2 regions of the Peribacillus sp. SRI_006 genome follow, and region 1 is predicted to be linked to the other one. Evidence: a T-box and tRNA genes for the amino acid it is inferred to sense, from the RefSeq annotation. Region 1 holds a T-box; the other holds one or more tRNA genes.
The links. The T-box of region 1 lies ahead of AC2YHV_RS00605 (valine--tRNA ligase). A T-box ahead of a tRNA ligase gene usually reads a tRNA of that ligase, here a tRNA-Val.
Positions count from the first base shown of each region.

Region 2: it has a tRNA-Val gene. The T-box ahead of AC2YHV_RS00605 (valine--tRNA ligase) is inferred to sense a tRNA for this amino acid. The anticodon was not compared.

Region 1 is NZ_JBYCZT010000001.1:128,043-134,221, reverse strand. Features, by position in the region: gene AC2YHV_RS00620 (bifunctional folylpolyglutamate synthase/dihydrofolate synthase) at 1-73, opposite strand, end outside; gene AC2YHV_RS00615 (ATP-grasp domain-containing protein) at 172-1,113, shown strand; gene AC2YHV_RS00610 (ATP-grasp domain-containing protein) at 1,082-1,927, shown strand; gene AC2YHV_RS00605 (valine--tRNA ligase) at 1,984-4,635, opposite strand; T-box leader at 4,678-4,906, opposite strand; gene AC2YHV_RS00600 (hypothetical protein) at 5,133-5,324, shown strand; gene ysxE (spore coat protein YsxE) at 5,381-6,179, opposite strand, start outside.
Region 2 is NZ_JBYCZT010000005.1:30,846-37,024, forward strand. Features, by position in the region: gene AC2YHV_RS08065 (alpha/beta hydrolase) at 1-282, opposite strand, end outside; gene AC2YHV_RS08070 (phosphatidylglycerophosphatase A family protein) at 473-1,030, shown strand; gene AC2YHV_RS08075 (hypothetical protein) at 1,048-1,269, opposite strand; gene AC2YHV_RS08080 (hypothetical protein) at 1,774-2,286, opposite strand; gene AC2YHV_RS08085 (hypothetical protein) at 2,269-2,880, shown strand; tRNA gene AC2YHV_RS08090 (tRNA-Val) at 3,190-3,261, shown strand; gene AC2YHV_RS08095 (Arm DNA-binding domain-containing protein) at 3,313-3,651, opposite strand; gene AC2YHV_RS08100 (helix-turn-helix domain-containing protein) at 4,022-4,219, opposite strand; gene AC2YHV_RS08105 (DUF6980 family protein) at 4,642-4,731, shown strand; gene AC2YHV_RS08110 (spore germination protein) at 5,410-6,179, shown strand, end outside.

The DNA.
Region 1 (6,179 bases):
GGCCAAAATTCATGCCCAATCGAACTTGGCGCCGTTCAAAAAATTGATTGATTTCTTTCATGGTTGTAACCATTATCGTGGAGCCTCCTCTTTCTTTATACCGCTCTTATGCGTTAAGATTATTTTATCAATATATGTACGATTAACCTAGATGAAAGGTAGTGTTTTACCATGAAAACTTCAGATTTCCACTGCTGGATTGTCGTCAACGGCTATTTACAGCATGATAAGTTTTCCAGTTTAGCTTTGTTCATTAAAGAGGCGGCTGAAAGGAAAGATATCACGGCAACCCTTATCCGCAATTCAGATCTCATGCCTATAATCGAAAAAGGAGTGCCGCTGCTTAAAGGAAACTTTGATAAGCTGCCGGATTTTGTTCTGTTCATGGATAAAGACATTCATTTGGCGCGCCATTTGGAATTGCTCGGCATCCCCGTATATAACAGCAGTGCAGCAATCGATATATGCGACAGCAAAGCAAAAACACATCAAGCCTTAACAGGGCATGGCATACCGATGCCGAAAACCATATTTCCCCCTTTTACGTACGAAGGGATTGAAAGGGTCAATATGGATGCTTTTATCCAAATCGGCAATGAACTCGGTTATCCTCTTATCGTTAAGGAAGCATACGGTTCTTTTGGGGAACAAGTATATTTAATCCAATCAGAGGATGAGTTACTGAAGACGGTCCGTGATCTTGGCCACAAACCATTTATCATCCAGGAATTCATCGAGCACAGTAAAGGTCGGGATATTCGCGTGAATGTCGTGGGCAATCAAGTCATAGCAGCGATGCAACGTCATTCCGAGCAGGACTTCCGAGCTAATATGACTGCCGGGGGACAGGCTGCACCATATATCCCCACTAGTGAAGAAGCACAACTTGCCATTCGATGTGCGCAAATTCTGGGTGCCGACTTCGCTGGCGTCGATTTGCTGTTTGGTGAAGAAGGTCCGCTTTTGTGCGAAGTGAATTCAAATTCGCATTTATTGAACATTTATGAATGTACTGGCATCAACATCGCCGATAGCATGTTCGATTATATCTTGAAAGAATTAGGAAAAGGAAGTGCATCTGATGAAAAAACAAGCAGGCTGGTTGATTTATAACCGCGAGGATGCCTTGAAAAATAAAGGATACATAGATTGGATGCTTGACGAAGCCAGTAAGCTTGATCTTGATTTACACTTTCACTTTCGGGAAGACCTTAGGATCGGACATCGTTTCAACAAGTTGTATGTGGAACATGAGATGCAGCCAATTTCATTGCCGGACTTTGCCATCGTCCGGACCATCGATCCTTTTTTCACTAAGCAACTTGAGCAATTGGGGATTGCTTGCTTTAACTCCTCCTTCGTATCGGAAATCGCGAATGACAAAGCAAAGACGCATCAATATTTGTCCTCGCTGGGGATTCCAATGGCCGATACCGTATATTGTAATGGAAGGCCGAGTGCCGATGACATGGAGCTCCCTTTCATTGCTAAAGAAACAAGCGGCCGCGGCGGGAAACAAGTATTTTTAATCGAGCATGCCGATGATTTTGCCCAGCTGAATGATGGGAATTGGATAGTTCAAAAACCTGGCTTATTCGGTAGGGATATCCGCGTTTTTGTGGTTGGTAATAAAGTGAAGGCTGCTGTACTCAGGGAATCCGCTTCCAGTTTCAAGGCAAATTATACGCTGGGCGGATCGGCTTCGCTATATGAGCTGACTGCATCTGAATTAGCCCTTGTTGAAAGAGTAATGAGTTCATTTGATTTCGGCCTGGTCGGTATCGATTTCATATTTGCCGAAGATGGCAGCCTCATGCTGAACGAAATTGAGGATGTCGTCGGGAGCCGGACATTAAGTGCACTAAGTGATATGAATATCGTATGGGAGTACCTTACATTCATAAAAGAAAGCATATCCTCTTCTTAAATAGCATGTAAACAGAAAAAGGATGAACCGGCTTCAAGCTGGTTCATCCTTTTGTTTTACAGTTGTTTCAGTTCGCTGATCCTGTGGATTACAGAGTCGCGTTTTTCGCTATAGTCTTTTTCCTTGGCACGTTCTTCTTCGATGACGCTTGCCGGCGCCTTTTTAACGAAGCCCTCGTTGCCTAATTTTTTCTGTACACGCTCAACTTCTTTATTAAGTTTGTCGAGTTCTTTTTCAAGACGTTTCACTTCTTCGTCAATATTGATCAGTCCTGTAAGCGGAAGGATTAGTTCTACGCCAGTTACGACAGCTGTCATGGCTTGAGCAGGCTCTTCGACTTCGATTCCGATCGTCAATTGTTCAGGATTACAGAAACGCTCGATATAGCTGCTGTTTTTCTGTAATGTCGCTAAGATGGCCTCATCTTTCGCTTTTAAAATCAAATTGATTTTTTTGCTTAACGGTGTGTTCACCTCAGCACGGATATTACGGACGGAGCGGATGATTTCAACAAGCAGCTTCATTTCCTCGGCTGCAGCTGTATCTGTCAACTCTTCATTCACTTCCGGCCAAGCGGCAACAGTGATGGACTCACCTTGATGCGGTAGGTTCTGCCAGATTTCTTCGGTAATGAATGGCATGAACGGGTGTAACAATCTCATTGTGTTATCCAGTACATACGCCAAGATCGAGCGCGTCGTTTTCTTAGCCGCTTCGTCTTCTCCATATAGCGGAAGCTTCGCCATTTCAATATACCAGTCACAGAAGTCATCCCAAATGAAGTTGTATAGCACGCGGCCCACTTCACCAAACTCATAACGGTCCGCAAGTCTGGTTACGTTGGAAATCGTTTCATTCAAACGCGTCAAGATCCATTTATCGGCTACAGACTTCTCACCGCTTAAATCGATTTCGTCATACGTCATGCCATTCATGTTCATCAAAGCAAAACGTGATGCGTTCCAAATCTTATTGGAGAAATTCCAAACTGCTTCGACTTTTTCCGTACTATAACGAAGGTCCTGGCCTGGCGAGCTGCCCGTAGATAAGAAGTAACGCAGGGAATCGGCACCGTATTGATCGATGACATCCATCGGATCGACACCATTGCCTAGCGATTTACTCATCTTGCGCCCCTGTTCGTCACGAACCAGTCCGTGGATCAGCACATCTTCAAATGGTCGTTCACCTGTGAACTCAAGAGCTTGGAAAATCATCCGAGATACCCAGAAGAAAATGATATCATAGCCTGTTACAAGTGCCCCGGTTGGATAGTAACGTTGGAAATCGACACTGTCCTTGTCAGGCCAGCCCATAGTCGAGAATGGCCATAATGCCGAGCTGAACCATGTATCAAGGACATCTGTATCTTGTTCCCAGTTTTCAGCGTCCGCCGGCTCCTCATGACCTACATACACTTCACCTGTTTCTTTATGGTACCAGGCGGGAATGCGGTGACCCCACCAAAGCTGACGGGAAATGCACCAGTCGCGGATATTTTCCATCCAATGCAGGTACGTTTTCTCGAAACGGTCCGGTACGAAATGAACTTTTTCCTCATCGGTTCCTTTTTGAAGCTCAACGGATGCATCAGCCAGCGGCTGCATCTTAACGAACCATTGCGTCGAAAGATATGGTTCAACAACAGCACCGCTTCTCTCTGAATGGCCTACTGAGTGAAGGTGATCTTCGATTTTGAAGAGTACTCCTTCTTCCTGAAGGTCCTTGACGATTTGCTTACGGCATTCAAAACGGTCCATGCCTTCATATTTACCGGCCTTTTCATTCATCGAGCCATCTTCATGCATGACAAGGATGCGCTCCAAGTCGTGACGGTTCCCGATTTCGAAGTCATTCGGATCATGAGCAGGAGTAATTTTGACCGCGCCTGAACCGAATTCCATATCGACATAATCATCACCGACAATCGGGATTTCCCTGCCTGTAATTGGCAAGCGGACCTTTTTGCCGATCAAGTGTTTATAACGGTCATCTTCAGGGTGTACAGCAACAGCAGTATCGCCAAGCATCGTTTCTGGACGGGTGGTGGCAATTTCAATTTCACCCGATCCGTCAACCAATGGATATTTCATATGGTAAAATGCGCCTTGCACATCTTTGTAAATGACCTCGATATCGGATAACGCCGTTTTCGTTGATGGATCCCAGTTGATGATGTATTCGCCGCGATAAATCAAGCCCTTGTTATAAAGCGAAACGAACACTTCGCGCACTGCTTTTGAAAGACCTTCATCCAGGGTGAAGCGTTCACGGGTATAATCAAGTCCAAGACCTAGCTTTGACCATTGTTCACGGATATGGCTCGCATATTCCTCTTTCCATTTCCATGTCTCTTCCACGAATTTTTCACGCCCAAGGTCATAACGGCTCACGCCATCCGCACGAAGTTTCTGTTCTACTTTCGCTTGAGTAGCAATACCGGCATGGTCCATGCCTGGTAACCATAAAACATCATAGCCTTGCATCCTTTTCATGCGTGTCAATATATCTTGAAGTGTCGTATCCCAAGCGTGGCCAAGATGCAGCTTACCTGTAACGTTAGGCGGCGGGATGACAATCGTGTATGGTTCTTTTTTATCGTCACCCGTCGTTTCGAAAAACTTTCCATCAAGCCACCATTTGTAGCGGCCTTTCTCTATCGTCTGCGGATCATATTTAGTCGGCATTGAAATTTGGTTCTCTTCCATATCATTTCCTCCTTTTGGGCATAAAAAAAACTTCCATCATCTCAAAAGGACGAAGGAAGTTGTTCGCGGTGCCACCTTTTTTCCGAAAAAGAAAAAAATCCCTTTCGGCTCTCAAATCGGATAACGGCTCTTCACCGGCCTTCGCTACTAAGAAGTTCACGAAGACTGCTCGCGGACGACTTCGGATGCTGCTGCCTGGAAACCTCGCACCAATTTGGTTTCCTCTCTGAAAAGTGCATTTCATCTTACTATTTCCGGTCTTTGCATTGATTTATATTCATATGTAAAAACATTGAATGCATATAGTATATAGTACAAAAAACATGGGGCTCCAGTCAATCATCTTTTCGCTTACTTTCTCAGGAATCATCCCATTTGATGCATTCATGTTCGTTTTCTTTATTTTATCCTCCAGAAACAGTGAATGTGACGGCTGTTTCACCTTTTTCACTGCCCACCCATAGAATATAAGAAGTCCTAAAAAGGAAGGTAATAATATGAAGCGAAGATATACTCCCTATACTTTACCGCCTTGGGTGAAAAAATTCCGCGGTGTCTGCCAGCAGTTCATCGTCCCCTTTATCGTATTCCAAGGATTACGTACGCTGATTTTCCCGACTTTTTTCGATATGCTCCTGCTTATCGCGTTTATTTTCCTGGCCATGTCTTTGTATTTCGAATGGATTTAATTATTCCCTTACAGCAAAAAAATATACATGACTGGAGATGATCCAATCATGTATATTTAGCTTGGGGGTGATTGTTCTTCTTTGGCAGCCTCGGCAGCCGCCTTTTTCTTCTGTTCGATTTCTTCGATTCTCATCACCATATATTCAATATTTTTCAATAGCCAAAATTGCCGCTGAAGTTGCGTGACATTATCAAGCTCTGAACGATGGCCCCTGCCATCGGAATAACCCTTCACTAATTCCAAAGCTGATCCAGGGAATGCCAGATAACTTTGCATGAGCAATAATTCTTCTTCTTTTAACGGAAAATAACGAAAATAGTTATATAGCCAGTCAACACAGTCATCGCATTGGACAGGATAGGTCCTGGCCGCTTTAACGAGAAATGGCAGTAAATCGAAATGCGGCGGAGCCGTATTCGAATTCTCAAAATTGATGAAGTAGCCATATCCCCGCTCATCATAAACGAAATGCTTCAAAGAAACCTTTCCGTGCGTTACCACGGTTCGAACCTTTTCACTATCCTTCGTTTTTTCATACCAGGTTTCAAACTTCTTGATCGAGTACTTCAGTGCCTGTGAAATATCAGTGTAGAAAGAACAAACCGTGAGTTCGAATGGAGACATATACCACTTCTTTTCACAACTGACAATATACTCTTCTATAAATTCCTTTTCGTTATTCCAGGCATCAAGCGTCCGCTCATAATGTGCTTCCCGTTCCTCAATATCCACTTGTATTTCCTTAACGGAAAGTGTATGCATCCGAGCAAGCTCTCTGAACAATTGCTTATGCTTTTCATCGCGCTCCCCGTCCCTTTCATCATTGAGCCAGGGCATCAGGTAATACAAACGT
Region 2 (6,179 bases), on a different contig from region 1:
CTGTTCCCCGTCCGGATGATATTTGCGCCTGCGGTCAAAGCGGTCTTTATAAGGAATGCCGACAATGATGATATTCTCGATCTCATCGTTCCCTAACAGTTCATCTGCTACCCGACCGATTCGGCCCATTTGAAAATAATCACGGCCATCCTGAGCAATCACAAGCGAATATTTATACAATGGCGAATAATTAGCAGGCAAGTAGACAAGCAATTCCAATTCTTCTGCTAAAGCTTCGCTTTTAAACATGTACTCTTTAATTGTGCCTTTGCGTAAACTCATTCTCCCGCACCTCAATGATAATTAATAATGAAAAACAACTTACTTGATTATTTTAGCATAGCCTTGCAACTTTTTCCCGCGACAAGAATTTGGAATATAAAATTTTTGTTATATTTTCTAAAAATTTAAATTATAAGGTGTTATAATACAAGGATATAGAAAAATAATACAAAAAAAGGTGGCGAATAAAATGGCAGATGTACACGTGCACAGCAGGGAAGTGACAAAGGCGGCTAAACGAACATTATTGGAGCGTGGTGTCAGTGTGGAGGCAATTGCAAAAATCGTTTATGAATTGCAGTTCCCGTACAAGGCTGATCTTAAGCTGGAGGAATGCATCCACAGCGTTGAGCGTGTCCTGTTGAAAAGGGAAATTCAACATGCCATTTTAGTCGGTGTGGAGCTGGATAAACTGGCAGAGCAAAAAAAACTATCAGAACCCCTGCAATCGATTGTTGAATCGGATGAAGGGCTATTCGGAGTGGATGAAACGATTGCCTTTGGTGCAGTACTCGGTTATGGAAGCATTGCTGTAACAACCTTTGGCCATTTGGATAAAAATAAAATAGGCGTCATACACGAACTTGATAAGAAGCAAGAAGGAATCGTGCATACCTTCCTGGATGACATCGTTGCAAGCATTGCCGCGAGTGCCGCCTCAAGATTAGCTCATCGTCTGAGAGATGAAGAGGAATCGTTAACTGAACAGGAAAAGGACATCCAGGAAGAAGAAGAGTTAATAGGTTGAACCTTGAAGAGCAATGTTCAGCCAGACCTGTAAAACCTGGCCTTAATGAGGCGGGCAGAAAGGATGTTGGCTACTTTAAATGTCCGTTTTGTCTGCCTTAGAAAACAGAATGCGTGAATATGGCCTGGATAAATTTCAAGCACCTGGATTTTCCGTTGTGTAATCTTACCTTGTTCGGAGAGATAAATTATTTCTAATGGAGCATTTTCTTCCATATGTTTACGAAGTATATATTTCATTCCCGGTCACTCCTTTGCTGACTTGCTTGCTATCATTATATGCGAACATACGTTTTGTATGCAAGTGAAAAGGGAACCTTGGTTCTGTTTTGTTGTGAGGGTAAATGGAAGAAGATGAAATTATAACTTTTTTAATATTATATGTAGAGTTTTTAACAAAAAAACAATTTATGTACTCAATTTCTGACCTTTCTTCTAACAGTCCTCTTAGAATCTCAGTAGCTAGGTTCTTCATCAACCAAAACTGAAGTGGGATTATACCTCACCTCATTTTCAGATTGAGAATAAAGAATATGTTTCCCCGATTATATCCACAAAAATACCTTCCTTATTGTTAACGATCACCTTCTTAATAAGATATATAATCCAGTAGATTTTTGCTGTTTAAGTTAGATTTATTTTCAAATTTGTAACATATGTACAAACATCTTTTCTTTTAATGAATAAAATAACCCGAAAATAAAAAAGAAAAAGGTGATTATAATTAAAAATCATAATTCTATTTCACATTGTAATTCCTTTATAGACACCACATATCTTAATAAGAAATGTGTGCAAAAGAAACCGGATGATTGTCATAGCTGCCATAAGAAACACAATGACTGTATATGTCACCAAAAGAAATCGGATGATTGTCATAGCTGCCATAAGAAACACAATGTCTGTATTTGCCACCAAAAGAAATCGGATGATTGTCATAGCTGCCATAAGAAACACAATGACTGTATTTGTCATCAAAAGAAACCGGATGATTGTCACTGTTGTCATAAGAAACACAATGACTGTATTTGCCACCAAAAGAAACCAGATGATTGTCACTGCTGTCATAAGAAACACAATGACTGTATTTGTGTGCAAAAGAAACATGATGACTGTCATTTGTGCCATAAGAAACATAATGACTGTATTTGTCATCAAAAGAAACCGGATGATTGTCATTGTTGTCATAAAAAACACAGTGACTGTACCTGTGAGCAAAAGAAAACCGATGACTGTCATTTGTGCCATAAGAAACATAATGACTGTCACTGTGACAATAAGAAACATAATCTAGTAAGAGCATCTGCGTTCAGGGCTAATAAGAATACACCACAACTATACGAAGCAGCGTTAACTCCCTCTGTAAAAGTTTTATTCCAAACTGAACAGTTTGATTTAGCGGATGAATATAATCCGCACATATCAACATTTATTCCAACTAAGGATGGAATTTATGAGATAACAGCAAAAGTCTCGTTTTGTCCGTCAAAAAGTAAAAGCAATGATTCCTCAAAAAACAAAAAAGATAATTGCAAATGTGATTATTGCAGTAAAAATAGTTGCAACTGTGATTATTGCAGAAAACATCATTCTTCAAAAGACAAAAAAAGGAGTTCTTCAAAAGAAGGATATGTCGCATCCATTTCCATTAACGTAAACGGAGATAATTTAGATATTGTTAATGACTTCTTGGAGAAATCAAGACCTATTGGACTATCGGTTACTACAATCCTTCAGTTACAAGCAGGAGATCGGGTACAAGTATTATTTAGTGCAGATGTAAACGGAGAAATTTTAGCAGAAGCATCTTTAACAAACTTTCAGGCTGCTAGATTCCCTTCTCCAATGTAAAGATCTTTCTGCTTTAGTCTTAGATTGAGTAAATGGAGATCATATTTGATAATTAAAGTTGAGTAAACGTATGATTAGGAGCCTTGGATTCTCCTTGAAAAAGGTGAGGTGGATTCTATTCCGAGAAATTTTTGGGGGAAGATTGAACTTTCAGGGATTAACGCCTAAGACCACACTTTACGGAAAAAAACTTTTTTAGCAAAACTACTTGTTTTATTTTGAATACCACTATATAATAAATCTTGTTCAGAAAAGAAGTCAGCAACTAAGTAAGTTTTAAACCAAGCTCTATAGAGCTTGATTACATACGACTTGTTAGCTCAGTGGGAGAGCACTTCCTTGACAGGGAAGGGGTCGTGGGTTCGAATCCCTCACAGGTCATCAACTAACAAAGGCTTAAATCCTTGATATAACAAGGATTTGGGCCTTTTTTTATTTTGTCTTACGGGATGCGTTTAGACCAATGATAGTGATTTGCTCACATTTTGAAAGCATTTTGTTGGCAAAAGGATTTTCTCGTATTAAGTGCTTATCCATCAAATACTTTCTGCTTGAGGCCGTTGTTTCTGTAATCCTTTTTTGATAATGGGACGTAAACCAAAATTCCATATAGGATGAAAAGGATTCTTTGCTCGGTTCGGCATATCGATCTTCATCCAGTGCAGTCAGAATCTTTCGAAGAGCAGCATCTGCATCTTTTTCACGAGGAAATCCACTTTTTGTTTTTTGTCTTCGTTTACCTGTAATCGGGTCCCTGCCTATGTCTACAATATATGACCAAGTATTTCCCCTTTTTTAACAGTGCCTTTCATATTGCTTGCCCCCATATCCTATTGTAGTTCGTGTTAGAACAATGGAAAGCAAGTGGTCTAATATCAGTTTGACCACTTGCTTTCGGTTCTATAAGCCGCTCTTTTCCCCATGTTTTAAGTGAGCAGCTTGAAAAGCCTTCTTGTGGAATTCGGTTTTTATTTTTTGTCTGCGTGTACCTGTTAGGGATCACTTTCAAAATCTACTATATGTCCAAGAGTTTCCTCTCTTTTGTGTACTACCGCTCAGTATGCTAACCTCCGTATATGTTTGATAATAATTATGTAAGGGAAGCTAGCCGTTCAGTTCGGTGAACTACGCACTTACGGTTTTATAAACTGCTCACTTGTTGCTGCGTCAGCCAGTTAAAAAATTCATCACGGAGCACGCGTTTGCTGCGACCTAATTTAATAAGTGGAAATGATTTTTGTTCCATTAACTCATAAGCGGTTGGCTTAGATACCATTAAAATTTCAGATAAATGTACGGCTGTTAGGATCATTGGATAATCTTCGATGTTTTTAGGCATACTTTATTTCTCCTCTTAATTTTAATTTATTAGTTTAATAGTGATTAATTAGAATTAACTTATTTAATTCGGACACATTATATTTTTAAAAACCAATCGTTTTCAAGGGGTTACTCGTAAAAATAAAAAAAATCCGATCCGGTTATTGTCTCAAAATATAAATAAGTGTACGGCTGTTAAAAATCGTTGATAATCTTCGATGTTTTTAGGAATACTTTATTTCTCCTTTAATTTTTTATTTAGTTTAAAAGTAATTAATTAGAATTAACTTATTTAATTCGGACACATTATATTTTTAAAAACCTATCATTTTCAAGGGGGGCTCGAAAAATAATAAAAAAGTAGTAATATAATGCATAGCAAAAGTAAATTTGAGAGATTTGATGGTTCCTACTTAAACTAACGGGGCAGGATAGTTACATATCCTTGAACAATTAGGATTTGATGACTCTGTTGAGCAATCGATTCCAGAGGGGTTTAAAACGGATAAATGGTATAAAAATAGTAAATGATCAGAGGTTTCACTAGCTTATTGAGAGATACTTTGGTGCATTTTTCTTATAATTTGTAAAGGATTGTACTTAAACTACCATGAAAATAAGTTTCTTTAAAAATGAAAAATGAAAATACTTAAGAAGACCCTGCTCATTCGTTTAAAAAAAAGAGGAGAGCGTTAATTAATTAGTTAGGGTTGACTGGATTAAGGTCAGTATCAGTATTGACACATTCTAACCATTTTCATTCTTTGTGGTGAATCGCTGACTTTTGCGATTCATGGATGGCTAACGGGTGCTTTAGCTTAGGATCGGAGCTGTCTTTAAGGCAGCTCTTTCTTTATTCAACAATAGGGCCATTTTCTTGAATAAGAAGTTGCATAAAATCCCACTTTTTTATACAGCCACCAGGTGCGCTTGAGTGTACGTAAACTTTGATTAAAGATAAAATCCTGCATAAACAATAAATTGTGACAGGGTGAACCCCCATATTCCCAAGGTGTTTTGTAAGAGGGAGCTTCTGTTAGGACAAATTATGTCAACCTAATATGTATACATATATACATAATTTTTGTTCTTTTTTGGAAATATAAAATTGTATCGTTTATAAGTATAAGAAAATAGCGTGGAAAAATGAGAAGTAATGAACTTTCTGAAAGTAGTAACCCTGAATTGTGAATAAGGAAGTGACCAGGAATGATTACCAGTTTTAAAGACCGAATCACGACTGATCAAGTAACTGTTATGGTAATCAATTCTATATTCGGGGTAGGAATCCTCACCTTGCCCAGAATGGCAGTAGAGAAGGTGAAAACCCCAGATATATGGATCAGCGTTATTTTAGGCGGTCTGATCGCGATGATCGCAGGAGTGATCATTGTTAAATTAAGCCAACAGTTTCCCGAAAAAACCTTTTATGAATACAGTCAAGAAATTGTTGGTAAATGGGTTGGAGGGCTACTTAGTCTGCTTATTGTATGTTATTTTTTTACATCTTGTGGGTTTCAAGTCCGAGCAGTAGCAGAAGTATTGTCATTTTTTTTGTTGGAAGGCACCCCTACCTGGGCAATCATCATGATATTTATGTGGGTAGGTCTGTATCTGCTCATTGGCGGAATAAATCCGATCGCCCGAATGTTTGAAATTATCTTGCCTATTACCGTCATCTTTTTTTTAATTGTTGCCTTTATGAGCTTCAAAATATTTGAAATTGATAATCTACGCCCGGTACTAGGTCTGGGAGTGATACCTGTACTAAAAGGAGTACAGACAACTGGTCTATCATACACTGGTTTTGAAACCATTTTGTTCCTTTTTCCATTTATGAAAGAACCAAAGAAAGCAGTAAAAGCCGTTCTAATTGGAATTTCTTTACCGTTGATTTTATATTTGATAACGGTCGTAATGGTTATCGGAGCATTATCTGTTGATGTAGTGGTCACGAGAACATGGCCGACACTTGATCT